DNA from 4 places in the Vibrio echinoideorum genome. Region 4 is predicted to be linked to each of the others. Evidence: predicted binding sites of a transcription regulator. Region 4 holds the regulator's gene; each other region holds the start of a gene.

Region 1 (7,801 bases), 380 kb from region 4:
CAACCGTGGTCTGCTGTCAGGATAAGCACGTCATCTTCTTTCATCATATCGATGATTTCATTGATACGGCCATCGAAGTACTCAAGCGCAGCTGCGTAACCGGCAACATCACGACGGTGGCCGTATGCTGAGTCGAAATCAACGAAGTTAGTGAACACGATAGTGTTGTCGCCCGCTTCAGTGATCGCTTCTTTGGTTGCTTCAAATAGCGCTGGAATACCTGTTGCTTTCGTTTTCTGAGTGATACCACAACCTGCGTAGATATCAGATATCTTACCGATTGAGTGAACGTTGCCGCCCTTCTCATCAACCAGCTTCTGAAGTACCGTCGCCGCTGGTGGCTCAACAGAAAGGTCACGACGGTTACCAGTACGTTCGAATTGACCTTTACCTGCACCAATAAACGGACGAGCGATAACACGACCAATGTTGTAGTCAGCTAGCTCTTCACGAGCAATCTGACAAAGGTCTAATAGGTTTTGTAGGCCGAATGTCTCTTCATGACATGCGATCTGGAAAACAGAGTCTGCAGAAGTGTAGAAGATTGGCAGGCCAGTCTTCATGTGTTCTTCACCTAGGTTATCTAGGATTTCTGTACCCGATGAGTGGCAGTTACCTAAGAAGTCAGACAGACCAGCACGCTCAAGGATGCGGTCAGTCAGTTCTTTTGGAAAGCTGTTCTCTTTGTCAGTGAAGTAGCCCCAGTCAAACAATACCGGCACACCTGCGATTTCCCAGTGACCTGATGGCGTGTCTTTACCAGAAGACAGCTCAGCAGCATGACCGTAAGCGCCAATGATCTCAGCGTCTGCGTCCATACCAGGAGCAAAGCGACCTGTCGACTCTTTGTGAGCCATCGCTAAACCTAGCTTAGACAGGTTTGGCAGCGTTAGTGGACCTTTACGATCCGCGTTGTCTGCAAGGCCTTGATCACAATGGTCAGCAATGTGACCCATTGTATCCGAACCTACATCGCCGAATGTGTCAGCATCCGCTGTTTCACCGATACCGAATGAATCTAAAACTAAAATAAATGCTCTTTTCATTTTCTTCACCAACTTATTGCTCTTTGCACCAGAACTCTGTTTATCGGTATACACGAGGTATACCGATATCTGTTATTTACACGTCTTCAGAACGAATCTGACGGTAAACATCTGGCGTTGCTGTATATTCTCCGCCCACAGTGATTGCATTTTGTAATGCCGTCGCAGCTTCTTGCCACTGTTGTTCATTGCGAGCATGAATCATTGCTAATGGTTTATCGTCGCTTGCTACTTCGCCAAGGCGAATGAAGCTATCAAAACCGACTGCGTAATCAATGCTGTCTGTTGCTACGCGGCGACCACCACCCATACCAACGACAGCCATACCAATTGCACGCGTATCCATCGCTGATACTACACCGCTTTCGAGGGCGTACACTGGTTTAACAATTTCTGCTTTTTCTAGGTAGTTATCGTAGTTCGTTACGAAATCTGCTGGACCACCAAGGCCCGCAACCATCTTACCGAAGCACTCTGCTGCTTTACCGTTATCCAGTACTGTCATCAGTTTTTCACGCGCTTCATCTGAATCTTTTGTTAGGTTACCCAGCACCAACATTTCCGCACACGATGCTAGCGTGATTTCCAACAAACGTGGGTTACGGTATTCACCAGTTAGGAATTGAACCGCTTCACGGACTTCAACTGCGTTACCCGCTGAAGAAGCCAGAACTTGGTTCATGTCCGTTAGGATTGCTGTTGTTTTAGTGCCTGCACCGTTTGCTACTGCAACGATAGATTTTGCTAGTTCTTCAGAAGCTTCATACGTTGGCATGAATGCGCCTGAACCGACTTTTACGTCCATCACTAGAGAATCAAGGCCAGCAGCCAGTTTCTTAGATAGGATTGAAGCGGTGATTAGCGAGATGTTATCTACTGTTGCTGTGATATCACGAGTCGCGTAAACACGCTTGTCAGCCGGTGCTAGGTCGCCGGTTTGGCCGATGATCGCCACGCCAGCTTCTTTGGTTACGGCACCAAACACATCGTTGGTTGGTGTAATGTTGTAACCAGGGATAGATTCTAGCTTGTCTAGCGTACCGCCAGTGTGGCCTAAACCACGACCAGAGATCATTGGAACGAAACCGCCGCATGCTGCCACCATAGGGCCAAGCATCAAAGAAGTTACGTCACCAACACCACCAGTGGAGTGTTTATCAACGATTGGGCCATCAAAGTTCATGTGGCTCCAGTCAATCACCATGCCTGAATCACGCATTGCACATGTTAGTGCGATACGTTCTGGCATCGTCATTTCATTAAAAAAGATAGCCATTGCGAATGCGGCAATTTGGCCTTCAGAAACCGTGTTTTTAGCGACACCTTGGATGAAAAAGTTAATTTCTTCTGTGGTCAGTACTTCGTTATCACGTTTTCTGCGAATAATTTCTTGAGGTAGATACATTAGTGCCTCCCAAACTCTAGTGAGTATGGTGTGTAGGGAAAGAGGTAATATGGAGTGACTTAACGCCACTCCATCAAACAGACTTAATTGTTATATACCCGAATGGGTAAATTAGTATGCTGCTGGATCAGCAGTCTGGTCTGTCACTTCTAATGTATTAAGAAGGTTAGTTAGTAGGCTTGAAGCACCAAAACGGTAGTGCATGTTGTCTGCCCATTCAGCGCCTAGTAGCTCATCAGCCATTGCTAGGTAAGCTTGAGCATCTTCAGCTGTACGTACGCCACCAGCTGGTTTGAAACCAACAGTTTTAGCCACGCCCATGTCACGAATAACTTCAAGCATCATGCGCGCGAATTCAGGAGTCGCGTTTACTGGCACTTTACCTGTTGAAGTTTTGATGAAGTCTGCACCTGCTTCGATACAGATCTGAGAAGCTTTCTTGATCAGTGCTTCTTCTTTTAGCTCACCAGTTTCGATGATCACTTTAAGCGTGATGTCACCACAAGCGGCTTTACATTGCTTAACTAGCTCAAAGCCAACTTCTTCGTTGCCAGCAATAAGAGCACGGTATGGGAATACTACGTCAACTTCGTCTGCTCCGTACGCTACCGCTGCTTTCGTTTCTGCAACAGCAATTTCGATGTCGTCATTACCATGAGGGAAGTTAGTTACAGTCGCGATGCGTACTTCTGGAGTACCTTGCTCACGCAACGCCTTCTTAGCGGCTGGGATGAAGCGAGGGTAAATACAGATTGCAGCGGTGTTACCAACTGCAGTCTTCGCGTCATGACAAAGCGCCACTACTTTTTCAGTAGTATCGTCATCATTTAGCGTCGTTAGGTCCATAAGTTTAAGTGCACGTAGAGCTGCTGCTTTTAAATCGCTCATTTCTATCTCCGATCAATATATTCAAATAGTTAACTACTTCGCCACCCATCCAGTATAGATGGATATTTTAGTAATGCTCAGTAGTCACAAATGAACGGACTTGGTTCCCTGAAGACTTGATAACTTTCGCTATCAATTGCAATCCTTGTCACCGCACAGTACCAGTTTGGTCTATGGCACAACAAATCAGTCATGTTGTGTCTAACATCTATAGCGTATCGCTAAGTTTGGCTTAATCCCAGAAGAATAACCTTTAGATAAATCCAAGCAGTTACTTTCTTGCCAACAAGAGACATCCTGTCCCTTAAGCTTATACATTATAGGTATCCATCAATAAATTGTAGTGCTCCTTAGAACGCAAACGGTTTGTATCTCAAAAAAACATTCTAGACCCATTTTCGACTCCAAGCATTCACTCATGCTAATGCTCAAAATCACTAGGCCCAAAAACAAAAAAGCCCCGCAGCAATTTCTTGCTACGGGGCGATATTATTATGGCGTCTATATATCGATTTCTAACTGATTAGAAAGACAGGAAGAAGCCAGCAATTGTTGCTGCCATCAGGTTAGATAGAGTACCAGCTACAACCGCTTTAACACCCATACGTGCGATGTCGTGACGACGGTTTGGAGCAATACCACCTAGACCACCTAGAAGAATCGCAATTGAAGAAAGGTTTGCGAAACCACATAGAGCGAACGAGATAATTGCTTGAGTCTTAACAGACATTACTTGACCAGTCGCTTCAACGATTTGAGCGTTGTCACCGATGTATGGTACGAAGTTTAGGTATGCAACGAATTCGTTAACAACTGTCTTCTGACCAATGAAAGAACCAGCAATAGTTGCTTCTTCCCATGGAACACCAATGATGAATGCTAACGGTGCGAAGATCCAACCTAGAAGAAGTTCTAGAGTTAGGTTTTCCATACCGAACCAACCACCGATGCCACCTAGGATACCGTTGATAAGAGCGATTAGACCGATGAATGCTAGTAGCATTGCACCAACGTTAAGTGCTAGTTGTAGACCAACTGACGCACCGCCAGCAGCTGCATCGATAACGTTAGCAGGCTTGTCGTCGCCACCGTCGATGTCTGAACCTAGGTTCTCGTCAACTTCATCAGTTTCAGGTTTGATGATTTTAGCGAATAGTAGACCACCAGGTGCTGCCATGAATGACGCTGCTACTAGGTACTCTAGAGGTACACCCATAGATGCGTAACCCGCTAGTACACCACCAGCAACAGATGCTAAACCACCACACATTACTGCGAATAGTTCAGAGTTAGTCATTTTAGGAACAAATGGACGAACTACTAGAGGTGCTTCAGTTTGACCAACGAAAATGTTTGCTGCTGCAGACATTGACTCGGCGCGAGAAGTACCTAGAGCTTTCTGAAGACCACCACCAAGAACCTTGATTACAACTTGCATCGCACCAATGTAGTAAAGTACAGAGATAAGAGCAGAGAAGAAGATTAGTGTTGGTAGAACTTGGAATGCAAAGATGAAACCGATACCGTCAACTGAGAAGTTAACAAGGCTACCAAATAGGAAGCCAGTACCATCTTTACCGTAGTCGATCACGTTTGCTACACCAGCAGAGAAACCTGCAAGTAGATCACGACCCCAAGGGATGTAAAGTACGAATGCACCAAGTGCGAATTGGATAGCGAAAGCGCCACCCACTGTTCTGATATTAATTGCTTTGCGGTTGTCGGATAGTAGTACTGCGATTGCAATCAGTGCAACCATTCCGACGAGGCTCATAAACAGGCTCATAGTTTATGACTTCCTTATTAGTTATTTATTGGCGTGTTACAAAATGGGGCTATAAAGCGGAGGCAATTATACTCATGCGACCACTAATAAAGTAATGCCGTCCTCACACTTTCGTACAAGATTCATGTACCATTCACACGCAAATGTGAACCAAATCACAAGCTCAGTGCAATTTACGCAAACGATAAACAAAAACCTTCGATTTTATTCACATATACCGAATGCACGATGGCTATTTTGCCAAATTTGCGCTGCAACCGATTGCTTTGGCTCTTTTCTAAGCAAAAATAGTTCATTTAAGATCGTAACTAAATGTTTGGAATGATTAACATTTCCTTGGTTTCCATACATGGGCATGTCCGGAGCATCCGTTTCCAATACCAAGCATTCAAGAGGCAGTTTTGCGATGGTTGTGCGTGTTTTTTGTGCTCTTGGGTAAGTAATCGTTCCACCGACACCAATATAGAAACCGAGCTTGATCCACGCCAAAGCTTGCTGCTCACTCCCAGAAAAACCGTGAATCACCCCACCAAAAGTGAACTTGTGCTGCTTTAATAGTTCAATGAGTCGGTTATAAGACTTCCTCTCATGGATGATCAAAGGCAGCTCAAATGCCTTCGCTAGCTCCATTTGTTGGATAAAAAAGCGCTCTTGCTTCTCCCGCTCGACATCGACAAAAAAGTCGAGACCACACTCTCCTATCGCAACGCATTGACTGTTTTTTGATGAGAGTAATTGGCGAAGATCTGAGAATTGCTCGTCATTGGCTTGCTCTAAAAAGTAAGGATGGAAACCTAAGGCGTAGTAAACATTAGAGTAAGATTTGGCGATTTTATCGAGCTTCCTCCAGTTACTTTGGCCAATAGAAGGGATGATTAACTTTTCGACTTGCGCTTGTTTCGCTTCTTTAAGATAGCTATCAATACTTTGATCCGGTGTATAACCTTGCTCAAAAGCCTCAAAATCCGCATGGCAATGAGTATCAAACAGCGGAAAGTCATTTATTTGCTGTGTCATCTTCCCTACTCTCTGTTTGTTTACCTTGAGGATCACGACGATAAGCAACACAACTGCGCTTGTTCTCAGGCGTTAAACCAAGCTCTTCACACCACTTATCGTATTTCTTAATCCAAGCTTTTATCCAACCCAACATACTTACCTCAAGTCTTGTCTTAACGCTCACAAAAAAAAATACATAAAACAAAGCATCAAAACTACACATACAAATTACATTAAAGCTCAACAAACAACCTTAAAACCGTAAAAACATAAATTAGATTTATACATCAACACTAGCTGGCTTGCTTGTAGAAAATCTCACCACAGCGAATAATAAACGCACTTGCCAAGGAGGCATTGATAGCAAGACGCTCCATTCAATAACGAGATCCTACTTTATGAAAGCATCACTCTTAGCCATTTCAATTTCTAGCATATTAGCAGCACCTGTTTTTGCTTCTGCACCTCAAGTTGACGTAGAACTAGCTAACCAGCAAACACTTCAACTTATTGACGGGCAGATAAGCGCTATCGATGCTTCTGTCCAGTATAAGTTAAACGAACAATATGCCAATGCAACTCCAGGCACGACAGCTACTGTCGATGACGTGACCTACGAGAAACAATCGAATGGTACTTGGGCAGCTGTTGGTGCAGCTTCCGCAGCATTAGTAGCGGGGTTGTTTTCAAGTAGTTCGAGTTCATCTTCTGATACTGACGAAGCTACTCCTTCATTCCCCGTATACATTACCCCAGACAATGACCTCCCTGAATACGGCGAAGGTGACTGGGGGCAAAATGCAGTGGCTGTTATTGGCGACCAAGTTATCGTTAACGGCGAAACGGTCGGCACAATTTCTAAAGTAAACAACGGTTATGTCATTACTGGTAATGATGGGCAAGTAATGTCTGGCATTCAAATGGGTGGCACTGAGTACTACGTTATCAGTAATGGTGGTGAGCTCTCTCTAGTTCATATCGCTGAAAACGGCATGGCTCAAATCATCTCTGGCGACCGTGTTGCTGATGCTATCAAGTCTGCTGACTTGGGTTGGGGCAAACCAGGCACACCAGACAATGACCTTCCTGAATACGGCGAAGGTGACTGGGGGCAAAATGCAGTGGCTGTTATTGGCGACCAAGTTATCGTTAACGGCGAAACGGTCGGCACAATTTCTAAAGTAAACAACGGTTATGTCATTACTGGTAATGATGGGCAAGTAATGTCTGGCATTCAAATGGGTGGCACTGAGTACTACGTTATCAGTAATGGTGGTGAGCTCTCTCTAGTTCATATCGCTGAAAACGGCATGGCTCAAATCATCTCTGGCGACCGTGTTGCTGATGCTATCAAGTCTGCTGACTTGGGTTGGGGCAAACCAGGCACACCAGACAATGACCTTCCTGAATACGGCGAAGGTGACTGGGGGCAAAATGCAGTGGCTGTTATTGGCGACCAAGTTATCGTTAACGGCGAAACGGTCGGCACAATTTCTAAAGTAAACAACGGTTATGTCATTACTGGTAATGATGGGCAAGTAATGTCTGGCATTCAAATGGGTGGCACTGAGTACTACGTTATCAGTAATGGTGGTGAGCTCTCTCTAGTTCATATCGCTGAAAACGGCATGGCTCAAATCATCTCTGGCGACCGTGTTGCTGATGCTATCAAGTCTG
Region 2 (7,801 bases), 1.1 Mb from region 4:
TTTTAGATCTGCTGGAGAGTTTAAGAAGTTCTCAATCGCTTCAAACACCGCGTGCTGAGGTGCAGTGCCTTTCGGTGTTTTTTCAATCAGAGTAGCTTGAGAGAACTTCTCTAATTTATCTGGGAACTGGTAATCTTGGGTGTCGCTCTGCGCCCATGCTGTCACCACTTCTAACCAAGTCGGCAAAGACTTCTTGGTGTAGCTGCGCTTGTTCACATCTGAACCTGAAATCAAAGCCAAAAAGTCCACTTCAGATTCACACCACAGCGCTTTAAGTTGCTTCACTTTGTCTAGGTTTTGATTGTGCAGAGTTTGCAGGTCACCCGACATCGCATCTACCGTCAACTTCAGCGGAGACCCTGTCAGGTAGCGATTTACGTCAGCTAATAATGAAGCGGGAGAGCCCCAAATATTTCGCACTTCCCCCGCGAGTTGAATTGGCAGTGGGTAGAACTGTTTACGCCAATAGTCGGCGACCACTTGTGCTTTTAGGTGGCTTTCATCGGTCACAAATTCATTATCAAAACGGCTTCCAGACTCAAAGGCATTTTGGGTCAGCATACGCTGACAGAAGCCATGAATGGTATATACAGCGGCTTCATCCATTTGCCTTTCAGCATTGAGCAGAGTTTTCGCAGCGCCAGCATGATCATCGATGGCTTGTAACAGAGGAGCAATCACTGGGTCGTCACTTTGCCCGCGAGCAAACGCAATACGTGCATCATGGATTCGAGCACGGATACGATCGCGTAGCTCTGCCGTTGCGGCTTCAGTAAAGGTCACCACCAAGATTTGGTCCACGGTTAGTGGCTCATGGTGTCGAGTAACTTCAGTCAGATCACCTTGCGGCGCAGCGGTACCGTGCCCAAGCAGTAGGCGCAAATACAAGCCAGCGATGGTAAATGTTTTACCCGTACCCGCTGATGCTTCAATTAAACGCGCGCCATGAAGTGGAAACGTCATGGTATCAAGTGTTTGTGGAACGATTACCTGAGCACTGCTTGTGGTCGTCATGCCTTACTGCCTTCTGATAAATGTGTTGTTACAAATGTGACCTAGCGTAGAAAACGTCATTCAATTTACGTCCTACGCCAATTTGTTAATAGTTAGTGCGATCTCTCTCACGGATCAATTCAGATCGCCTCGCTACTATGCGCCCACGAGTTCAGGAGCGCCTACGAGTTTTATACTCATGCGTTACTTTGAACCACAGAATAATGGTCCCTCTGACCTGTGGCCGTACAGCGAACGCCCTACACTAATAATGATTTACTGGCGGCCACTTTATTCCCTGTACCTTGCTTCTCTTCATCTTGATTCCCTTCACCTTGATTTCTTTCACCAGGAAAGTAAGCATCCCAAATGCTTAGCAGCGACTCTCTTTCGTCTTTCATTAATTCAGCGCACCCGTTATCGATCTTGCTGATCACAGCCACTTACTCCTGATCTTCCAGATCGGCAGAAGCCAACCTTGCCGCCTGCAGCACAAGTGTCGAATACATTCTCGACTGAGCAGCCAATTCATCGTCCCATTTAGGCCAGATTCGAGAGATGTAAGTATCTCTGCCCTCGCCCGTAAAGGCGAAGCTGTCATTAAAAGTATCGGCCATTTTCTTAAGGGACTTTTCTTCGTCATCGACCCACTTACCACGGCTAAAGCCAGCCTCAACGCCAGCCAATGCGGTTTTCGGGAAGTAAGGCAGTGGTGCTGTCATGCCTTGATAAAACAGTCGTACTAACTCAGCCAGCAAACTCTTCGCCTGAAGCGCATCGCCGATAGGTTGTAGCGTTTGGTGAACCACGCCTTCTTTTCTGTCGTAGCCAATAATATGTGTCGTTTTTCCGTGCCCCATCACTGCACAAGATAGATGATCAATCCACGCTGCCAAATAATCTTGAGAGCGTATTTTACCGCTACGGAAACGAACTAGACCCGATTGATAGTTTTGAGTTAACCAACCCATCAAACGAACAGGTTTGCCTTCGCCTAACACATCAAATTCGATATTCACTTCGAGATCTTGCTGCGGTGATCCGCTCACAAATCGAATCTCTTTAGCTAAGTCTTCCGCTTGAACACGATTGGTTTCAAATTCGATATCACCAAAGGCGCCGACCGGTAATCGGCCCTGTGCTTTTTGCTCAGAGACAAACAATCGAACCGCTTCGTCTGCGCCTTCAGGGTGGTCCAGTAACACTTGCAGCAAAGCATCCTTAAGTTGGAAACTCTCTAAACCATTAAGTACAAATGGCTCATCGTCTTCCATCACAGGAAGTGGCGGCTCAAACACCACTTTTAGACGGCGATTAAAGAAGTACTGCACTGGCAAACGCCAAAAACGCTGTAACTCAACCAAATCGAGTTCTAACGGGTACGTCGCACCCAACAAATAGTCATCTAAGGCGCGATTAAATTCACCACTGCGTTCACCTGAACGGTTAGCCGCAGGAAGCCATTCTTTGGCGTAACTCAGCACATGGCTCGCATCACCTTGAGTAAACGCAGCAGGGCTGAACGGTGTCATGGTGTGTTCAAAGCTGATCGCTTGAGTCAGGTTGATGCCTGAATCATCACTTGGTAAGGCTTGGTCGTCACTCAAACAGTAGTTCTGTTGGCAGTATTCAATCAACTCTGAAACCAATACCGACGGCACTCGCTCAGTATTATCTTGAATCGAACGGCCGACATAACTGATGTATAAACACTCTTGCGCCGACAACATTGCCTCTAAGAATAGGTAGCGGTCATCATCACGACGAGAACGGTCACCCGGACGAGTGCGCCCGTTCATCAAGTCAAAACCTTCTGGCGGCATTGAGCGAGGGTAAACACCATCATTCATACCTAACAAACAGACGGTTTTGAACGGAATAGAACGCATCGGCATCAAGGTACAAAAGTTAACTTGGCCAGCTAAGAATCGCTGGCTAATACGCGCGCCAGATAACTTATTATTGAGGTACTGGTAGATAATGCTTGGCGACAACTCTTGTTCATACAAGGCATCATCAAGCTGTTCATTCAGTTGCGAAAGTGCATCGCGAATCGATTTGAGCACCACCTCGCCTTCCAGTTCAACCGCAAAGAAATCATCAATCATTTGCAGCAAGGTTTCACGCCACATATCGATAGATTGTGTTTCAGTTAAACGTTGGCGGTAATGGGCAATACGATCAATAAAGTGCGCTAACTTACCAGCAAGTTCGGCGTTAATACCTTGAACTTCGTTATAAGCGGCAATCGGAGAGTGTTCAGTTTCAAATAAACCCGCAGAATCTGACATCGCATAGCCTAAAAGCATACGTTGAATACCAAATAGCCAAGTATTTTGCTCGGTCGCAGGCAAGTCAAATTCGGTTGCGGTAGAAGAGTCCACGCCCCAACGGATACCCGCCTCTTCAACCCATTGCTTGGCTTGCTCAAATTGAAACTCGTCAATACCAAAGCGTGCCATCATCGCAGGAATTTCTAATAGCTCTAGTAACTCAGAGGCCAAGCAACGCGTATTCGGTAGCGCGACCAACTGCATGAAGGCGGTCAGAATTGGGCTTTCTTGGTCAGCCGTTCTATCAGAGATCGAGTAAGGGATATAACGCTCACCCGGAGCATTACCAAATACCGCCTGAATCGCTGGGCTATAAGCATTAATGTCAGACACCATCACGATGATATCGCGTGGTTTTAATGTCGGATTGGCATCAAACATCGCCAACAGCTGATCATGAAGGACTTCAACCTCACGCATTGGGCTGTGACACGCATGTACGGTCAGAGATCGGTCGCCCAGTTCAACCACCTGTTTATGGTTACTGGAATCTAAGATGTGGTCGTCTTGATGCTCTTCTAACTGGAGAATATCGGCTTGCAGTTGATGCAGCAGGTTATCCCTCTCAACATCAATAAAGAACTCGTGCTCTTCGCTATCTGACTGAGACAGTAAGAGCAGGTTATCTCGGCCTAATTTTCCCATAGACGCAAGCAGGCTGTTACCTACGGCTTGGCTGATATGCAGTTCATCTTCAACATTGGCTTCAATGCCATCTTTCAATGGTGAAGCTTCGCCCTCTAATTGAGGTAAGCCATCGACCAGAGCAAACTGCTTACGGCGCTGGGCCTCGACTCTCGCCAAATATTTACGGTCACGAATATCACCCCAGTAATGCTGACAAGGGTTGGTAAACATTAAGTGCACATCTATCTGCTCACCGAGTGCTTTCAACGCATCCATGTAACGAGGTGGCAGCGACGAAATACCAAATACAAATAAGCGTTTCGGCAGATGCTGCAGTTGACCTTGTTGGTTGGCTAGCGCTTCAATGAAGTCATGGTACAAGTTACCACGGTGATATTTCGATTGACCTTGAGACAGGGTTTGATCATAGAGTGCTTGCCACAAAATTGGCTGCCAAGGGTGATCTTGTTGTCCTTCATCATCGACCAATTCAGCAACGGGTTCTCCTGCTTCCCACATCGCCATCCATTCAGGTCGATACACCAAGTATCCATCGAAGATATCGGCAATTTTCTCTGCCAATTGATACAGCTTCGAATCATCTTCGTCGTTTTCAAGATAGCGTTGCAGGGGTAAGAAATCAGGGTGGTCAAGCTTAGCAGGTAGCAAACTCATCAACTTCCACGTCATCGCTTCTTTGTTAAAAGCACTGCGTTTAGGTACATCAGGAAGCACTTGGGTAAACATATCCCAAATGAAGGTTGCAGGAAGGGGAAAGTCTATATTTGCTGCTACACCAAACTCTTTGGCGAGTTCCATCTTAAGCCATTGAGACATACCTGGGCTCTGAACCAAGATCTGCTCTTTTTCGAAAGGATTGGCTAAAGGATCACTTTTGATTAAGTGAACGAGAAGGATTTTTAAAGTATCGACTTTATTGGAATGGTAAACAGTAAACAAAGTGCACTCACGCTAATCTTGCCACAATATAAAGCCAGATTAGCATAAGTGCCGAGTTTGGATTAGGAATATAAGCTTATGAAATACTGAAAACTTAAGGTCCGTTTATCTTTTGAACTATTGCTTCTTACAATCTACTGCCTACCGCGCTTAGTACACGATGAGGTTTGTAATTCATGTAATAACGAACCGCAACATAACCCACTACAAACGTTGCCACAATCAATTCTAGATACGCTAGGTTGAAGACTTGATCCACATAGTGAGTTTCCACACCAACAGTTTGCATCCAAGCCGCCAATTTGAATAACGCCGTTGCACCAATCACGATTGGGAAGGTAAACGCCGCATAACCTGGGCTAAATGGCAGACGAAGTAGTTTGAAAAACGCAATGTAGATAATAAACGTCATTAACACTGCAATGCCAAAGAGTAACCCAATGATCACTGGCGAAGGATTTGCCGTCACCGTTAGGTAGCCTGCTAAAGATAAACTGGCTGGTGCCGCCATAATCGCAATCGTTGGTTTTGCTGCGTCAGGTACTTCATGAGAGAAGATCAAACGGTAGATCATGAGAGGTAGCATTACGGCATAAACCAATAAGCCAAAGACTAAAGTCGCATGAGCAACGGGTTCTAAGATCGGATTACCTGAAAAAGAAACGTCTGCCACGATAATACCGATTGGTGGTACAAACCAACTTGGCACCATGTGGTGAATCTCAAAGTTTTTAGCTCTGTGGTATAAGAAGCTCACCAAGAACACGACATGTAACGCTACCGAAGCCAACCACATTGCTTCTTGAAGAAACGGAGAGATTGGCGCCAACGAAGCAGACACCACCATACAACCCATCGCGAATGTGGGTACAACACTGCCGACAACAGGGTGAGCAAGGTCTTCACGTAATAAGTGACCGTGAATCAAAAATTTCACAGCTAAAACAAGAAGTAATACCGCCGCAATACCCGCACTGATCCACTGCACCAAACCCGGAGTGTGTAAAGTACCTTGTGCGACTAAAACACCATCCCAACACCAGCCTAAGCTTGCAATTGCGAGTGCTAACCCTGCCATGGGTGTTGGAGCTCCTGTTAATCTATATTTAATACGTTGAATCATGTCAGCCTCTCTTAAACTTAATTCACTAAACTTGTGAACTCATCAGCTTGTTGAAGCCATAATACGCTTGCGCTTCGTTAAACAATATCCAATTATATATAACAAGTGTTCATTAATTCTGAACGATATTCATTCCACCAGCAGTGCAAAACTAGGAATCTGATGGCTAATATTTCAATTAAACAACTCAAAGTGTTTGTCACCATTACCCAACATTCGACACTTACCGCCGCATCGGAAGCTCTGTTTTTATCAAAGGCAGCCGTCAGTATGGCACTGGGTGAAATGGAGAAACAGTTGGGTCACTCTCTATTTGACCGGGTCAACAACCGATTAATTCTCAATCAAGAAGGACAAAAGCTTCTTCCCTTAGCCGACGAGATTCTTCATCGGGCTGCTGGTATAGATGTTCTATTCCGCGATGACCAACCATTAAGTGGTAATTTAAAGGTCGGCGCGAGTGACACGATTGGTAATCAGGTGGCACCTTTTATTTTGTCAGGCTTTAGAGAGCGTACTCAGCATCAAGATCAGAGCTTGTTTATTTCAAACAGTGCGCTGATCTGCCAAAAGTTGGTGGATTATGAACTGGATATCGCGTTAATTGAAGGAAAAACACTCCATCCGGAGTTGATCTCTAGCCAGTTCAGTAGCGATGAAATGTGTATTATCGTTAGCAATCAACACCCTTTAGTGGCAAAAGACAAAGTAAATTTAAGAGATCTAGAAGGCAGCCATTGGATACTGAGAGAATCAGGTTCAGGCACTCGCGAGTTCTTCCTGCGTGCCGTCGCTCCTCGTATCGAACACTGGTATGAGTCATTTGAGCTCAATACCACCGAGGCGATCATCAATTCGGTTTCCGCCAATCTTGGTTTCGCGTGTTTATCCCGATTAGCAGCACAACGCGCGATTGATTCAGGCCGAGTGAAAGCACTCGATGTACCGCTCGACATGAAACGACGATTCTGGATGTTGGTGCACAAAGACAAATATCAAAGCCCGCTGTTAAAATCTTTCATGAGTTATTGTGAAGACTGGGCTACACATCAAGATTGAGGCCGCATAGTTCCGCCCTCAACTGGACTTTTCGCATCAGAAACTGTATAAAAAGCCAGTAAAATTTATCAAACTTAGAGGATTAACCATGGCTGTTATCGTCAAGTACGTGGTGGAACGCAACGGAGAAGAGAAAATGACTTTTACCTCTAAAGCCGAAGCTGACGCATACGACAAAATGCTGGATATGGCTGATGAGCTTTTTGAACTGTTAAGCAAAAGCGATTTAGTTGAAGATGAAGGCAAGCAAGAAGAACTTGCAATGTACCTAGCGAAGAATAAAGAAGAAGTTCTTTACGCATTAGGCGCTAAGCGTAAACCAGCTCCGAAAAAAGAAAAGAAACTTGAAGCTGTTGAAAACACAGAAGAAGATGCAGCGTAACTAGCTGACACCTTTCTAAAAAACGTCAATAACACCTCTAACCAGAGCCTATTATTGGCGTTTTTTTATACTTATCGAAATATAATGAAGCCGGTTTATAGTCGAAATCGCTCTAAACATTAGCTTGCACGAAAGTGTGATAAAGATCTAATATATAGACATCAGGTGATGGGGTTCCACCTAAGCTTTTGCTTCAACCGCCCGTTCTTTTCGAACAGTGCTAATGACTCCTACAGAATCGAAAACAGGTAATACTGTTGGACGTATCGCTATTCCTCCATTTTGAAATGGACTTAGTCTACTAAGACCAAGGTTCATGACACC
Region 3 (7,801 bases), 220 kb from region 4:
CATCGCGTTGATACCGTTTTTCAGCGAATCTAGCTCACCATGCATTTTACCTTCGATACGCACATCTAGGTGACCACGACGAATTCGGTCGACCATGTTTTTCATGTGTGTGATCGGTTGGGTTACGTCATGCATCAAGCGAAAAGCAAATACACCAGAAAGCCCAAGCCCCAGAATCAATACCAAGAAAGCAGAGAACACCTCTTGATACTGTTGTAATCGTAATGAAGACAAGTCGAGTTCAATCGCGATATAGCCGATCGCTTGGTTGGCCTGAGATTGCCCGTTTGCTGAGTTGATGTACTGACCTTCCGCAATGATAGGCGTTCGAAGAATCAACGTATTGTCGAGCAAGTTCGATGAACTTAAATGCGGGATGGGTTTGTCTTTTGGATAAGTTAGGCTTTCAAAGTCAGGATGGAAGTTTGAGGTTACAAACAACTCATGACGTTCATCAAACACCGCGATACTGCGCACCAGTTTGGAATTCTTTCGGTGAGCATAGCTAATCAGCTGACGAACAGACTCTCGACTTTCGAGCTTCATGCCTGATTCACTCGCAATCGCAAGTGGTTCAATGATACTGGTACCAGTGTTAACCACTTGCCCTTCAAGGTCTTGATAGCGGTTAAATGAGAAAAATGCACTCAATAGCAGCCCAATAATCAGGGTTGGAGCTAGAGTTAAGGTAATTACACGGGCTCTTAAGCCATATCTGGTCATGTTCTTTAATTACATCGAGGTCTGGATATGGGAAAATAACGCACACAATGGCGGTTAAGTGAACGGTAAGCTTAATCAAAGCCGTGACGTTCGACAATGATTCCAAGACAGAATAGTGAGTCCTGGATACCAATTACTTATTAAAAGATACATTAGGCACAAGCAATGGCACGTTTTTTCCAACCAAAAAAGAAAACTCAACTCGAGACCAAGCATCAATCGATTTTGGTTGAACGAATGGATCACAATGGCGCTGGCATCGCTTATCAGAAAAATAAGCCTGTTTTCATTGATGGCGCATTGCCTGGTGAGCAGGTTGTTATTCAACTTACTGAGAGCAAAAGTAAGTTTTCGCGAGCAAAACTCATCAAATTACTGAAGCCGAGTGAGCAGCGTTTAAAGCCGTTTTGTAAGCACTTTAATCAGTGTGGTGGCTGTCACCTCCAACACCTCGGTTACGCTTCTCAGGTAGAGCACAAAGCTCAATCCCTTACGCATCTGATGAGTCAATATCAAACCACTAACACTGAGCTTGCGCAGCCTATTTTGGGTGAAGAAACGGGTTATCGCCGCCGTGCTCGAATTAGCTTATTTGTTGATAAAAAAACACAGCTGCTTCAGTTCGGTTTCCGTAAGAAGCAAAGTAAGCAGATTGAAAATATCACCGACTGTGCCGTTCTTGATTCTCGCCTTAATGTATTGTTGCCAAAGTTGAAGAATTTACTGAACACTTTCAAGAACCTTACGTCTTTAGGACATCTTGAATTAGTACTCGGAGATACTGGTCCAGTGATGGTGCTACGTCACCTTAAACCTTTGGTCGAGAAAGATGAGCAAGCGCTGATTGCGTTAGCAAAAGAAGAGGGCGCAACGCTCTATTCGATGCCTGAAACCGATCAATTGGTTCGCTTAGTTGGGGATGCGCCAGCTTATAGCGAAACTGGCGTAACGTTACCTTTTGAGCCAAACCACTTTATTCAAGTAAACCAGAAAGTGAACCAACAGATGGTTGCTCAAGCGATTGAGTGGCTTGAGCCTCAAACCGATGACCGCGTGCTTGATCTGTTCTGTGGCTTGGGTAATTTCAGTTTGCCTATCGCTCAACAATCGGCGTTTGTGGTTGGCGTGGAAGGCGTTGATGAAATGGTACAACAAGCCAAGTCTAATGCTGCGCTAAACCAGTTAAGCAATACTGAATTTTATCAAACCAACCTTGAAGAAGACCTATCTTCGCAATCTTGGGCAAAAGAAAAATTCGACAAAGTGTTGCTTGATCCAGCACGTGCCGGAGCGAGTGGGATCGTTGATCAAATTTCAGCGCTAGGAGCGAAGCGTGTGGTTTATGTTTCGTGTAATCCTGCTACTCTAGCTAGAGATTCTGAGAGCTTAGAAAAACAAGGCTACCAATTGGCTAAGCTGGGTATGTTGGACATGTTCCCTCATACCAGTCATCTAGAATCGATGGCTCTCTTTATCAAGGCTTAGAGGCTCCTAAACACAGCTTCAAAATGAATCAAAGGCGCAGGGAAGTCTGCGCTGATATCAATATGATTCGAACTAACGCGGAACCAGTTAGTCATATTGAATTGGGTATAAAACATAATAACTAGGAAGGCATGATGGTTGCGGTACGAAGCGCACATTTAAACCCAAGCGAACAGTTTGAGCTAGATAATTGGATTGCGTCACTAAATCAAGACGCAAAAACCTCGAATAAACTGACCAAAGTTTATCGTCACTGTGAAGAGCTATTAAAAGATCACGATCAAGGAACACTTTTGCTTTGGCGTGGACGTGAAATGATCGAAATCTTGGTCACATTGTCTATGGATCGCGCTACTTTAATTGCAGCACAGCTATTCCCTGTCGTATCAAGCGGTGTTTTTGAGCGCGAAGCGTTTGAAGAGAGTTACGGGAAAGAAACCGTAAAGCTGATTGATGGCGTGGAAGAAATGGCGGCTTTGGGCCAGCTAAATATTACCCTTGAAGGCAGTGCAGCCTCGGGTCAAGTCGATAATGTTCGTCGAATGCTACTCGCAATGGTGGATGACTTCCGCTGCGTAGTCATCAAGCTAGCTGAACGAATTTGTAACCTTATAGAAGTGAAAAAGGCTCCTGATGCTGTGCGCCGTGCGGCAGCAAAAGAGTGTGCCAACATCTATGCTCCGCTTGCAAATCGTTTGGGTATTGGTCAGCTAAAGTGGGAAATTGAAGATTACGCTTTCCGCTACCAACAACCTGATACGTATAAACAGATTGCAAAACAGCTGTCTGAGCGTCGTATCGTGCGCGAACAATACATTACAGATTTCGTTGATGATTTAACGGCAGAAATGAAGCGTTCAAGCATCAATGCTGAAGTCAGCGGCCGACCAAAACACATCTACAGCATTTGGCGTAAAATGCAGAAAAAAGGCTTAGAGTTTGATGAGCTTTTTGATGTACGTGCGGTGCGTATTATCGCCGACCAACTGCAAGACTGTTATGCCGGGTTGGGCGTGGTTCATACCAAATACAAACACCTACCCAGTGAATTTGATGACTATGTGGCGAATCCCAAGCCAAATGGTTACCAATCAATTCATACCGTGGTTCTTGGCCCTGAAGGCAAGACCATTGAGATTCAGATCCGTACCAAGCAGATGCATGAAGACTCTGAACTTGGTGTTGCTGCGCACTGGAAATACAAAGAAGGTGCATCTAGCAACGTACGTAGCGGCTACGACGAAAAAATCACTTGGTTGCGTAAGCTTATCGACTGGCAAGAAGAGATGTCGGATTCTGGCGAAATGCTGGATGAAGTGCGCAGCCAAGTCTTTGATGACCGTGTCTATGCCTTTACACCGCGCGGTGATGTCGTTGATCTACCAATGGGTGCAACACCGTTGGATTTTGCTTACCACATCCACTCGATGGTCGGGCACCGTTGTATCGGTGCAAAAGTAGCGGGTCGAATAGTTCCGTTTACTCATAAGCTCGCAATGGGCGATCAAGTTGAGATCATCACTCAAAAAGAACCGAACCCATCACGTGATTGGCTAAATCCGACCACAGGATTTGTTCACTCTAGCCGTGCAAGAGCAAAGATTAATGCATGGTTCCGAGCTCAGAGTCGAGAGAAAAACCTTGAAGCCGGACGAGATATCTTAGAAGTCGAACTCGGCAGAGTCGGTGCAACATTGAAAGATGCTGAGCAATATGCGCTGAAACGATTCAACGTCAACACGCCCGATGAGTTGTATGCGGGTATTGGTAGTGGCGATTTGCGTATTAACCAAGTCGTGAATCACATCAATGCCCTAGTTAATAAGCCGACGGCGGAAGAAGAAGATAAGAAAGCGCTAGAGAAGTTGCTTGAATCTGATAATAAGCCCGCTCATCAGAGCCGCCCGAAAAAAGATGCCGTGGTCGTAGAAGGGGTCGATAACCTAATGACCCACTTGGCTCGTTGTTGTCAGCCGATCCCGGGCGATGTGATCAAAGGTTACATTACTCAAGGTCGTGGTATATCGGTACACCGCAGCGATTGTGAGCAGTTAAGTGAGCTTAATTTACATGCACCTGAGCGTATTATCGATACAGTCTGGGGACATGGTTTTGTAGGCTCATATATCCTAACACTGCGTGTAGAAGCGCTAGAGCGCAACGGTTTGTTAAAAGACATCACATCATTGTTCTTGAACGAAAAAGTCAGTGTAACGACAATGAAGAGCCGTATTGACTATAAACGTCAGCTGTCGGTTATGGATTTCGATTTGGAAGTGACCAATATTGAGATTCTGAGTCGAGTGACCAGCCGAGTAGAACAAATCAAAGATGTAATGAGCGTAAAACGCCTAGGCTAAAATTCTCGTCATACTTGAAGCTGATGGCGTTGTTGCCTGCGCGCACTCGCTCAATCACATAGACAAGCTATGCTCAGGAGTCTCGTTTGCTTGTCGCCTAGCCACAGTTTCAATTATTTAGAGAATTAGACAGTATCAACAAAGGTGAGTGGTTTTGGCTACTCACCTTTTTTAGTTTTAGAAGACGTTATAAATTTAAAATCAAAGACAGTGAATAGGAAGAAAACGATGAATCACCCGATTGAACAACTTGAACAGATTATGGCTAAGCTGCGCGATCCAGAAGGTGGCTGTCCTAGGGATTTAAAACAAAATTTTGAAACAATTGTGCCGCATACTATCGAAGAGACCTATGAGGTGGTGGACGCGATTCACAATAAAGATTGGCCAAACTTACAAGAAGAGTTAGGTGACCTGTTGTTTCAAGTGATTTTCTATAGCCAATTGGCGAAAGAGCAGGGCTTGTTTGAGTTTTCTGATGTGGTAGACGGTATCAATGAGAAACTGACACGCCGCCATCCGCATGTATTCTCTGATGCCGAGTTTACTAACGACGAAGAAATTAATGCTAATTGGGAAGCTGAAAAAGCCAAAGAAAAAGCAGAGGCAGGAAAAACTCAGGAAAGTATTCTAGACTCAATACCAAACTCTCTGCCTGCACTTTCGCGTGCTACAAAGATCCAGAAACAAGTCGCAAAATTTGGCTTTGATTGGGACTCTATTGGACCAGTAGCGGATAAGGTTTTAGAGGAAGTGGATGAGGTGCTAGAAGAAGCGCTTCAAGTAACACCAAACGAAGAGTTAGTTGAAGAAGAACTGGGTGATTTACTGTTTGCAACGGTAAATTTGGTTCGACATCTGGGCAAAAATCCGGAATCGGCTCTGACAAAAGCGAACTTGAAATTTTCACGTCGTTTTAAAGGGGTGGAACAAATAGTTCGCCAACAAGATAAGAATTTAACCGATTTTTCTCTACAACAGCTTGATTCCATGTGGGATGAGGTCAAAGTGGCGGAGAAAAGATAACCAAAGCATTTATCATGAATTGATTTGAAGCAAAAAATAAAAAATAGCAGTGTGATAGATTTCACGTTGTGGCGATAAGGGGCTTCTGGTATATTTTCATCCCGTCCAGAAGTAATCCATTTCCCTCATTCAACCAATTTCAGGTTAAACATGACGACAAATTACATTTTTGTTACTGGCGGGGTTGTATCCTCTCTAGGTAAAGGTATTGCAGCAGCATCTCTTGCGGCTATTTTAGAAGCTCGTGGTCTTAAAGTGACTATGATGAAGCTTGACCCTTACATCAACGTTGATCCAGGCACTATGAGCCCGACTCAGCACGGTGAAGTGTTCGTTACGGAAGATGGCGCTGAAACTGACCTTGACCTTGGTCACTATGAGCGATTCATTCGCACCAAGATGACCAAGCGTAACAACTTCACTGCAGGTCGTGTTTATGCTGACGTTCTACGTAATGAACGTCGCGGTGATTACCTAGGTGCAACTATCCAGGTTATTCCACATATTACTAACTCTATTAAAGAACGCGTAATCTCTGGTGCTAAAGGCCACGATATCGCGCTTGTTGAAGTTGGTGGTACTGTTGGTGATATCGAATCTCTACCATTCATGGAAGCGATTCGTCAGTTAGCTGTAGAATTAGGTCGTGAACGCGCGATGTTTATGCACTTAACTCTCGTTCCTTATTTAGGTGCAGCGGGTGAGCTTAAAACTAAGCCAACGCAACACTCTGTAAAAGAGCTACTGTCTATTGGTATCCAACCTGACATTCTAGTTTGTCGTTCAGATCGTGTTATCCCAGCAAACGAACGTAAGAAAATTGCTCTTTTTTGTAATGTACAAGAAAAAGCAGTTATCTCTATGAAAGACGTAGATTCAATCTACAAGATTCCACAGTTAATCCGTGCACAGGGTACTGATGATCTTGTATGTAAGCGTTTCGGTATCGATGCTCCAGAAGCTGATCTGTCTGAATGGGAACAAGTAATTTACGAAGAAGCTAACCCAACGGGTGAAGTAACGATTGGTATGGTTGGTAAGTACATTGAACTACCAGATGCATACAAATCAGTAAATGAAGCACTTAAGCACGCAGGCTTGAAAAACCGCCTAAGCGTCACAATTAAATACGTAGACTCTCAAGATGTTGAGTCAAAAGGCGTAGAGATTTTAGAAGGCCTAGATGCAATCCTAGTTCCTGGTGGCTTTGGCGATCGTGGTGTTGAAGGTAAGATCCTTGCTGCACAATACGCTCGTGAAAACAAAGTACCTTACTTAGGTATCTGTCTAGGTATGCAAGTTGCTCTTATTGAGTACGCTCGTAATGTTGCGAAAATGGAAGGTGCACACTCTTCTGAATTCTGCAAAGAAACTAAATACCCGGTTGTTGGCCTAATCACTGAGTGGATTGACGGTGAAGGTAAAGTTGAAGAGCGTACTGAAAAATCTGATCTAGGTGGTACTATGCGCCTAGGTTCGCAACTTTGTCACCTAACTAAGGGGACAAAAGCTTACGAATTATACGGTAGTGCGACGATCCACGAACGTCACCGTCACCGTTACGAAGTGAACAACAATCTTCGTCCACAAATTGAAAAAGCGGGCCTAAAAGTATCGGGTCTATCTGCGGACAAGAAACTGGTTGAAGTTATTGAGAACCCTAACCACCCATGGTTCATTGCTGCTCAATTCCACCCAGAGTTCACTTCAACACCTCGCGATGGTCACCCATTGTTTGCAGGTTTCGTTAAAGCAGCTGGTGAATATCAGCGCGGCGAATTAGAAAAGTAAAAAGGAATACAGGTAGTAGCGTAAGTTGTGCTGCTACCTTTTAAATTTGACATTTATATATTCAACGAGAAGGAAACATTCAATGTCTAAGATCGTTAAAGTTCTAGGTCGTGAAATCATCGATTCACGTGGTAACCCAACTGTAGAAGCTGAAGTACACCTAGAAGGCGGTTTCGTAGGTATGGCTGCTGCTCCATCTGGCGCATCTACTGGTTCTCGCGAAGCTCTTGAGCTACGTGACGGCGACAAATCACGTTTCCTAGGTAAAGGTGTTCTTAAAGCTATTGAAGCTGTAAACGGCCCAATCGCTGAAGCTCTAATTGGTTCTGACGCTAAAGCACAAGCTGACGTTGACCAAGTTATGCTTGATCTAGACGGTACTGAGAACAAGTCTAAGTTTGGCGCTAACGCTATCC
Region 4 (7,801 bases):
TTAACAATCCATATCGGTGAACCTCTTGCGCTTATGTTGAGAATCAACCAAGCTCAAATAAAACGTGGGCATTTTCCAAAAAGCTCGACACTTTCTCAAAGCCCACAAAAAGCATGGACTGTTTTTATGACAATATTTACCGCAGCAGCTGGTTTATCTAATCCTCACCTACAAACCTTAGTGCCACGATTTATTAGAAAGCAGGCGTTGTTTGACCCTCAATGGCAAACCTTAGAAACTCCTGACGGCGATTTCCTCGATCTTGCATGGAGCGAGGACCCGAAGGGAGAGAATCCTAATAGCGATAACATAAACAGCGAAAATCTTAGTAAGAAGCCCATTTTCGTTTTGTTCCACGGTTTAGAGGGCAGCTTTGAGAGCCCTTACGCCAATGGGTTAATGAATGCGTTTGCTAAAGATGGCTGGTTATCAGTGATGATGCACTTTAGAGGTTGCAGCGGGAAACCGAATCGCTTAGCTCGTGCGTACCATTCAGGTGAAGTCGAAGACGCCCGCTTTTTCCTAAGGCACTTACACGCGCAGTTTCCAAATAGCCCTAAGGTTGCGGTTGGTATATCTCTAGGTGGCAACATGCTGGCTAACTACTTGGCCGAATATGCAGATGACCCATTGCTGTCTGCGGCAACGATAGTCTCTGCTCCTTTTGACTTAGCGTGCTGTTCAAGCCGTATCGAGCGAGGCTTCTCCAAGCTCTATAAAAAGTACCTGCTCAACTCATTAAAATCCAATGCACTGAAAAAGGTTAAGCTGCTGCAAGAAAAGCTAGGTATTACCGCGGAAGCGATCAGAAAGATCGACAAGCTGTATGAGTTTGATGAACGAATTACTGCGCCTTTACACGGATTCAAAAACGCACAAGACTACTATGCCCAGTGTTCCGCCCTGCCTAAGTTGAATAAAATTAAGCTGCCGACTCAGATCATCCACGCCAAAGATGATCCGTTCATGACAGACGACGTGATTCCAAAGTTCGTTCTGCCCGATAACATCGATTATCGTCTGTTTCAAAAAGGTGGACATGTGGGGTTCATTACGGGTAGCACATTCAAACCGAGGTTTTGGTTAGAAGAAGCTTTACCTGCCTACTATGAAAGTATCCACGATTCGGCATAATAGCGAGCCTTGGTAAATAACTTAGCTTTGCTCAAAAACTGAGTGTCAACGTCACTAGGCACACTCATTAATACATCAATAAACCTATCCATGAACATAAAAGAGAGAAGTATTTATGATCATCCCATGGCAAGACATCGCACCAGAAACGCTGGAAAACCTCATTAAAGAATTCGTGCTCCGTGAAGGCACAGACTACGGTGACGTAGAGGTTTCACTGCAAAACAAGATTGACCAAGTGAAACATCAATTAGCCTCAAAGGAAGTCAGCATCGTGTTTTCTGAGTTACATGAAACCGTTGATATCCAAGTCACAAAACGCTTCTAAGCTGCGCTCATAAAGGAGCCGTGTTATAGTGGTAAACGATTGCTAACAAGTAAGTTACTCAAAAGACAAGGGTTGTCATGTCCGCTAAACATCCAATTATTGCGGTGACGGGTTCATCTGGAGCCGGCACCACCACTACCTCAGAAGCCTTCCGCAAAATGTTCAATATGATGGACGTGAAGGCCGCTTGGGTTGAAGGGGATAGTTTCCATCGCTTCACTCGACCAGAGATGGATGTCGAGATCCGTAAGGCGCGCGAGCAAGGTAAGCACATCAGCTACTTTGGCCCACAAGCTAACGATTTTGGCGCATTAGAAGAGTTCTTCCGTCAATACGGAAACGAAGGCACGGGAAAAGTCCGTAGCTACCTACATACCTTCGATGAAGCCGTTCCTTACAACCAAATGCCGGGCACCTTTACGCCATGGCAAGAAATCCCTGAAAATTCAGATGTGATGTTTTACGAAGGCCTTCACGGCGGTGTAGTTGATGGGGATATCAATGTGTCCCAACACGTCGATTTGCTGATCGGCATGGTGCCAATCGTAAACCTTGAGTGGATCCAAAAATTCGTTCGTGACACACGCGATCGTGGACACTCACGCGAAGCGGTAATGGACTCAATTGTTCGCTCAATGGATGATTATCTGAACTACATTACCCCACAATTTTCGCGCACTCATATCAACTTTCAGCGAGTTCCAACCGTAGATACATCAAACCCGCTCAACGCCAAAGGGATACCAAGTTTAGATGAAAGCTTCGTAGTTATACGTTTGCGCGGCATCAAAAACGTCGACTTCCCTTATCTTTTGGCTATGATTGATGGCTCATTTATGTCTCGCCATAACACGCTTGTGGTGCCAGGTGGCAAGATGAGTTTTGCTATGGAGCTCATTGTAAGGCCAATCCTACAACAACTCATCGAAACCGGAAAAATAGGTTAACAGACCGCCATTCTGGTTGATTACTTTTCATACCGTGATCATGTGCACAATTTTGCGTAAAAAATCGTAGCTTGGTCACGATTAAAATCAAGAAATAGTACCTGAAAAAGGATACTATTCTTAAACGAAACACAAGATAGCTTGCAGCACTCAACAAGTGCACTTACCCTACAAGTCAATCCAGGCTTAGCTACAATACGGAAAGCGGCAAGCATACCCTGCAGAGGAAGTAAGATATTATGGTTCTAGGTAAACCCCAAACCGATCCAACATTAGAGTGGTTCCTTTCACACTGTCATATTCATAAGTACCCATCAAAAAGTACTTTGATTCATGCTGGTGAAAAGGCAGAAACCTTGTACTACATCGTTAAAGGTTCTGTGGCAGTTCTTATCAAAGACGAAGAAGGTAAGGAAATGATTCTTTCTTACCTAAACCAAGGTGACTTCATTGGTGAACTTGGCCTCTTCGAAGAAGACCAAGAGCGTACTGCATGGGTTCGTGCAAAATCTCCTTGTGAAGTAGCTGAAATTTCTTTCAAGAAATTCCGTCAACTTATCCAGGTGAACCCAGATATCCTTATGCGTCTTTCAGCGCAAATGGCAAACCGTCTACAAGTGACTAGCCAAAAGGTTGGTGACTTAGCGTTCCTTGACGTAACAGGTCGTATCGCTCAAACGCTACTAAACCTAGCGAAACAGCCAGATGCAATGACTCACCCTGACGGCATGCAAATCAAGATCACTCGTCAAGAGATTGGCCAAATTGTTGGTTGTTCTCGTGAAACAGTAGGTCGTATCTTGAAGATGCTTGAAGAGCAGAACTTAATTTCTGCACACGGTAAAACTATCGTGGTATACGGCACTCGTTAATCTCGATTAACTGAGCCAAAAATTAGAAAGCCACCAAATGCAAATTTGGTGGCTTTTTTGTTTTCTAAAGATCAGATTCGGAAATCGATATTAGAGATAGGAGTTCGCTCTTCTAAACACTCTCGAAGCGAAGCGTACCCGCACCTCTAGGGCAAAGCCCGTGCTCGTATCTTTCTTTAACCGTTGGTACTTTCAAAGATTTTGTCAGCCGATGCCGCGACAAACCCTGTATAAAGCTCACCATTCGCCATCGCATAACGCTTAGCAAACTCATAGAAGCCTCCAGGAATCATCTCATTGCCTTCAACAAATGAAACTGGGACTTTGTCTGCCATTGTCGATGATTGCTCTAATAAGACCTCTGGAGAGCCCTTAACCTGGCCTCCAGATGCATTGATAGTGAAACCTGATTCGCTCAGGTAATCATTTACAGCCTGAACTTCATCAAAAGCATCGAGTTGATTAACGCTCACTGTAAAGTGGTTAGCACCGTATCCATGAGCCGCTAACCAAGAAGCGTATTCGCTCTCCTTTGCAAGCACTTGGAAATCTGCGAAGCTCAAGTCCCAAAGGCGACCACCAAACAAGAATTCATGACTTTGAAGCTTGCTTGCGTCGACTTGCTCAACCAATTTAGCCACGATCTGTTGTAAGTCACTTGAACATTCTTCGACCTTCAACTCACTAATGAACACTTTAGGTTGGTTTAGGTCTGGGTGCTCATAGTGCTTAGCCACTAGTTTCTTGCTTTCAAACAAGTAATCGCCACACGCTTTATAACCTAGCTCAAGAAAAGGCTTGGCCAGTGTTTCAATGCCCAGCGGTGCAACATTGAAAGTACGCAGTGCAATATGATCATTAATCAGGGCTTCGTCTTCTTTCAGCAGATGATGAACTTTTTCAGCCGATGGGCAAAGCCTGTGAATGTAATCGTCCCATAGTGATTTAAAGAGTAGATCGGGCGTCATGGTGACTCCTTGTCAGAGGTTCTAGCAAGCTAGTAATTTGGATTAGAGAGGGAGAGGCTGGACACAGAGTCAGCAGCCATCAGCCTGTGACATACTTGTTCTATTATTATCTACCGCCCAATCTAGGTGTCGGACGTGATGGAAAAAGGAAGCGATAACACCGCTTCCTCATTACACAATTAACGAATGAATCTGTTATTCATGAACCTAGAGCTCATAAGCTTATGATTCATGAACTTATAGCTTAAGAGCTTAAACTAAAGCTCAATACCTGGGCTAAATGTCGCTGGCAGTTGAGTTTCACCACCTTCCATTGAAGCCATAGGATAAGCACAGTAGTCAGCTGCATAGTACGCACTTGGGCGTAGGTTGCCTGAAGCCCCCGGACCACCAAATGGAGCATCACCACTTGCGCCTGTTAGCTGGCGGTTACGATTAACAATACCCGCACGGATATGGTCAACGAAGTATTCCCATTCAGAATCGTCTGTTGAAACTAGGCCTGCAGACAAACCAAAGCGCGTGTCATTAGCCAATTCAACCGCTTGCTCTAGCGATTGGTAACGAACTACTTGCAGCAATGGACCGAAGTACTCTTCATCTGGCAGTTCAGCAATGTTGGTTGCATCGATAATGCCCGGAGAAACAAACGCCGCTTCACCCGCCTTTGCTTCTACTAGGCTTACACCGCCTAACGATTGCAGATTAGCTTGTGCGTCCAGAATGAATTTAGCCGCAGCTTCAGAAATTTGTGGCCCCATGAAGGGTGCTGGCTCAGCGAATGGCTGATCGACGCGAACCTTCAAGGTCGCAGCAACGAGCTTATCCAGCAGTTGATCGCCCTTCTCTCCAACAGGCACATACAAGCGACGTGCACAGGTGCAACGTTGACCCGCACTGATGAAAGCCGATTGAATAATGGTATAAACCGTTGCGTCAGCATCACCAAATTGGTCACTGATCACCATTGGATTGTTACCGCCCATCTCTAGCGCCAGCATTTTGCCCGGTTGACCCGCGAATTGACGGTGAAGAATATGACCAGTATTAGCACTGCCTGTAAATAGCACACCATCAAGACCTTTAGCATCAGCCAATGCGATGCCGGTCTCTTTAGCGCCTTGCACTAGGTTAATCACGCCAGCAGGAAGGCCAGCGTCTTGCCATAGTTTCATCGCAAATTCACCTGTCCAAGGTGTTTGCTCTGACGGCTTAAATACCACGGTATTACCCGATAGCAATGCTGGAACAATATGACCGTTAGGTAGGTGACCTGGGAAGTTGTAAGGACCAAATACCGCCATTACGCCTAATGGACGATGACGCAGTACGATTTGGTTGCCTGCCGCTTCACGTGAAGCCTCACCAGTACGCTCATGATAAGCACGAATAGAGATAGCGATTTTACCTGCCATCGCACCCGCTTCAGTACGAGTTTCCCAAATCGGCTTACCCGTCTCTTTCGCGATGATTTGTGCGATTTCTTCGCTGTTCTCTTTTACTTTCTCAGCAAAATTCAACACGATCGCTTCACGCTCTGCAAAGCTCATCTTTTTCCAAACTAGAAAAGCTTCACGTGCCGCTGATACTGCAGATTCAACCTGTGCTGGAGTTGCACTATCACCTTGCCACACTACTTCATTATTGTATGGGCTTACCGATGTCATGGCGTCACCTTGACCTGCCACCCACTGTCCTGCTATCCACTGAGTCATACTTCTACCCTTAAAATCTTCGACAGATAATCGCCGCTCTTATTGAGCCAACATGCGAACAAATTCGCCTTCTTTTACTTCAAGAGCGCTTGCTACTTCAGATGATAAAATCACTGTGTCGCTTGCTTGGTCATACGCACCTTTCGCAGCTACTGCGCGGAAGTTCTCAAACGAGGTATTACCAATTAGGAAGTCTTTAGAGCTAGAGTGCTCTGCAATTTTCACTTGAGCACGAATCGCATTACGCACCGATTCGATATTTCTTAAATCACACTCAACCGTTGGGCCTGCATCAAAGATGTCGACATAACCGCGGTTAGTGAAACCCTCACGTTCAAGCAGCTTGAGTGCAGGGCGCGTATTGTCATGTACCTCTCCAATCACCGCCTGAGCTTCTTTGCTTAGTAGGTTCACGTAGATAGGTAACTTCGGCATCAGGTCAGCAATGAAGCCTTTCTTACCAATACCGGTTAGGTAATCGGCGAGCGTGAAATCAATCGAGAAAAAGTGCTCTTGCAACCATTGCCAGAAAGGAGAGTTACCTTCTGCATCTGATACGCCACGCATCTCAGCAAAAATGGTTTTTGAGAAACGCTCTGGGTGCTCTGCCATGATCAAAAATCGACACTTCGACATCAAACGACCATTCAAACCACCACGGAAATCAGGGCGTAAGAATAGAGTGCAGATCTCACTGCATCCTGTGTAGTTATTGCCGAAAGTTAGTAGCTTAACAACGTTGTTCACGCCTAGCTTTTGTGATGAATGGACAACTTTGCTGATGTGATAAGAATAAAACGGTACATCCCAACCAATCGAAGCTTCGATGCCGGTCGTACCTGCAACATCTCCAGTTTCGCTATCGCAGCCAACCATCAAGTAACCTTCGTCACCAGGTTCGGTCACGTCTTGTTTAGCGAAACTATATTCAGAGTGAGTAATTCGGTTGGTTAACAGTTCTTCGTTAACCGGAAGAGATGTAAATCCGTGTCCTGACTCAACGGCGCAGGTATGCAGCGCATCGTAATCAGATAGTTTAATTGGGCGAACAACTAGCATCAATATTCCCTCCAGATGCAAAATAGGCCCAAAACCAGAAGCTTGGGCCTTTAGCAGAACGTCATAGGAGTCGCTCTAATGGCGAACATTCCTATAACGCCGCTCAGGCTAAACTAGCGTAGCGATTGCTTTGTCTAGTTTTGATAAGCCTTCTTCAATTTCTTGTGTGGTGATAACCAGTGATGGCGTAAAGCGAACCACGTTTGCACCCGCAACCAATATCATCAGGCCTTGTTCGCCTGCAGCTACTAATACGTCACGTGCACGTCCTTGCCACTCATCATTCAGCGCAGCGCCTAACAATAGGCCTTTACCGCGAACTTCACTGAATATTTGGTATTTGTCGTTAATCTTAGCTAGCCCTTCACGGAACATTGCTTCACGCGCTTTCACGCCTGCCAAAGTTTCAGGTTGGCTAACAACATCAACAACCGCTTCAGCAACAGCACACGCCAGTGGGTTACCACCGTAAGTAGAGCCGTGCGTACCGACTTTAAGGTGCGTAGCGAGTTCTGTAGTCGTTAACATTGCGCCGATAGGGAAACCACCACCTAGTGATTTCGCAGTGCTTAGGATGTCTGGTGTAACACCTAAGCCTTGGTATGCGTAAAAGTTACCAGTACGGCCATTACCTGTTTGCACTTCATCAAAAATAAGCAGTGCATTATGTTTGTCACACAGCTCACGAACCGTGTTCACGAACTCAGATGTTGGAGAGATGATACCGCCCTCGCCTTGCAGAGGTTCCATCATGATTGCACAAGTGCGATCAGAGATG

Evidence for each region. The regulator CRP, encoded in region 4, controls carbon source genes, mostly activating them, when cyclic AMP is high. The targets are predictions, from matches to a motif close to TGTGANNNNNNTCACA.
Region 1: the regulator CRP is predicted to act here: its motif matches at 5,270-5,285, upstream of OCV36_RS03205 (NupC/NupG family nucleoside CNT transporter).
Region 2: the regulator CRP is predicted to act here: its motif matches at 1,111-1,126, upstream of recB (exodeoxyribonuclease V subunit beta).
Region 3: the regulator CRP is predicted to act here: its motif matches at 5,645-5,660, upstream of OCV36_RS02540 (CTP synthase).

What each region holds. Positions count from the first base shown of each region.
Region 1 is NZ_AP025483.1:670,249-678,049, reverse strand. Features, by position in the region: gene OCV36_RS03220 (phosphopentomutase) at 1-1,046, opposite strand, end outside; gene deoA (thymidine phosphorylase) at 1,123-2,451, opposite strand; gene deoC (deoxyribose-phosphate aldolase) at 2,563-3,339, opposite strand; gene OCV36_RS03205 (NupC/NupG family nucleoside CNT transporter) at 3,863-5,125, opposite strand; gene OCV36_RS03200 (TatD family hydrolase) at 5,330-6,142, opposite strand; gene OCV36_RS03195 (DUF5363 family protein) at 6,123-6,278, opposite strand; gene OCV36_RS03190 (thioredoxin domain-containing protein) at 6,523-7,801, shown strand, end outside.
Region 2 is NZ_AP025483.1:2,745,886-2,753,686, forward strand. Features, by position in the region: gene recB (exodeoxyribonuclease V subunit beta) at 1-1,014, opposite strand, end outside; gene OCV36_RS12465 (hypothetical protein) at 1,254-1,436, opposite strand; gene recC (exodeoxyribonuclease V subunit gamma) at 1,437-4,913, opposite strand; gene OCV36_RS12475 (TDT family transporter) at 5,041-6,036, opposite strand; gene OCV36_RS12480 (LysR family transcriptional regulator) at 6,199-7,095, shown strand; gene OCV36_RS12485 (YebG family protein) at 7,184-7,477, shown strand; fluoride riboswitch at 7,633-7,717, shown strand.
Region 3 is NZ_AP025483.1:514,116-521,916, forward strand. Features, by position in the region: gene barA (two-component sensor histidine kinase BarA) at 1-723, opposite strand, end outside; gene rlmD (23S rRNA (uracil(1939)-C(5))-methyltransferase RlmD) at 889-2,208, shown strand; gene relA (GTP diphosphokinase) at 2,343-4,568, shown strand; gene mazG (nucleoside triphosphate pyrophosphohydrolase) at 4,797-5,594, shown strand; gene OCV36_RS02540 (CTP synthase) at 5,745-7,385, shown strand; gene eno (phosphopyruvate hydratase) at 7,468-7,801, shown strand, end outside.
Region 4 is NZ_AP025483.1:289,321-297,121, reverse strand. Features, by position in the region: gene OCV36_RS01320 (hydrolase) at 127-1,134, shown strand; gene OCV36_RS01315 (YheU family protein) at 1,250-1,462, shown strand; gene OCV36_RS01310 (phosphoribulokinase) at 1,540-2,409, shown strand; gene crp (cAMP-activated global transcriptional regulator CRP) at 2,649-3,281, shown strand; gene OCV36_RS01300 (DUF1338 domain-containing protein) at 3,458-4,249, opposite strand; gene astD (succinylglutamate-semialdehyde dehydrogenase) at 4,507-5,964, opposite strand; gene astA (arginine N-succinyltransferase) at 6,004-7,023, opposite strand; gene OCV36_RS01285 (aspartate aminotransferase family protein) at 7,132-7,801, opposite strand, start outside.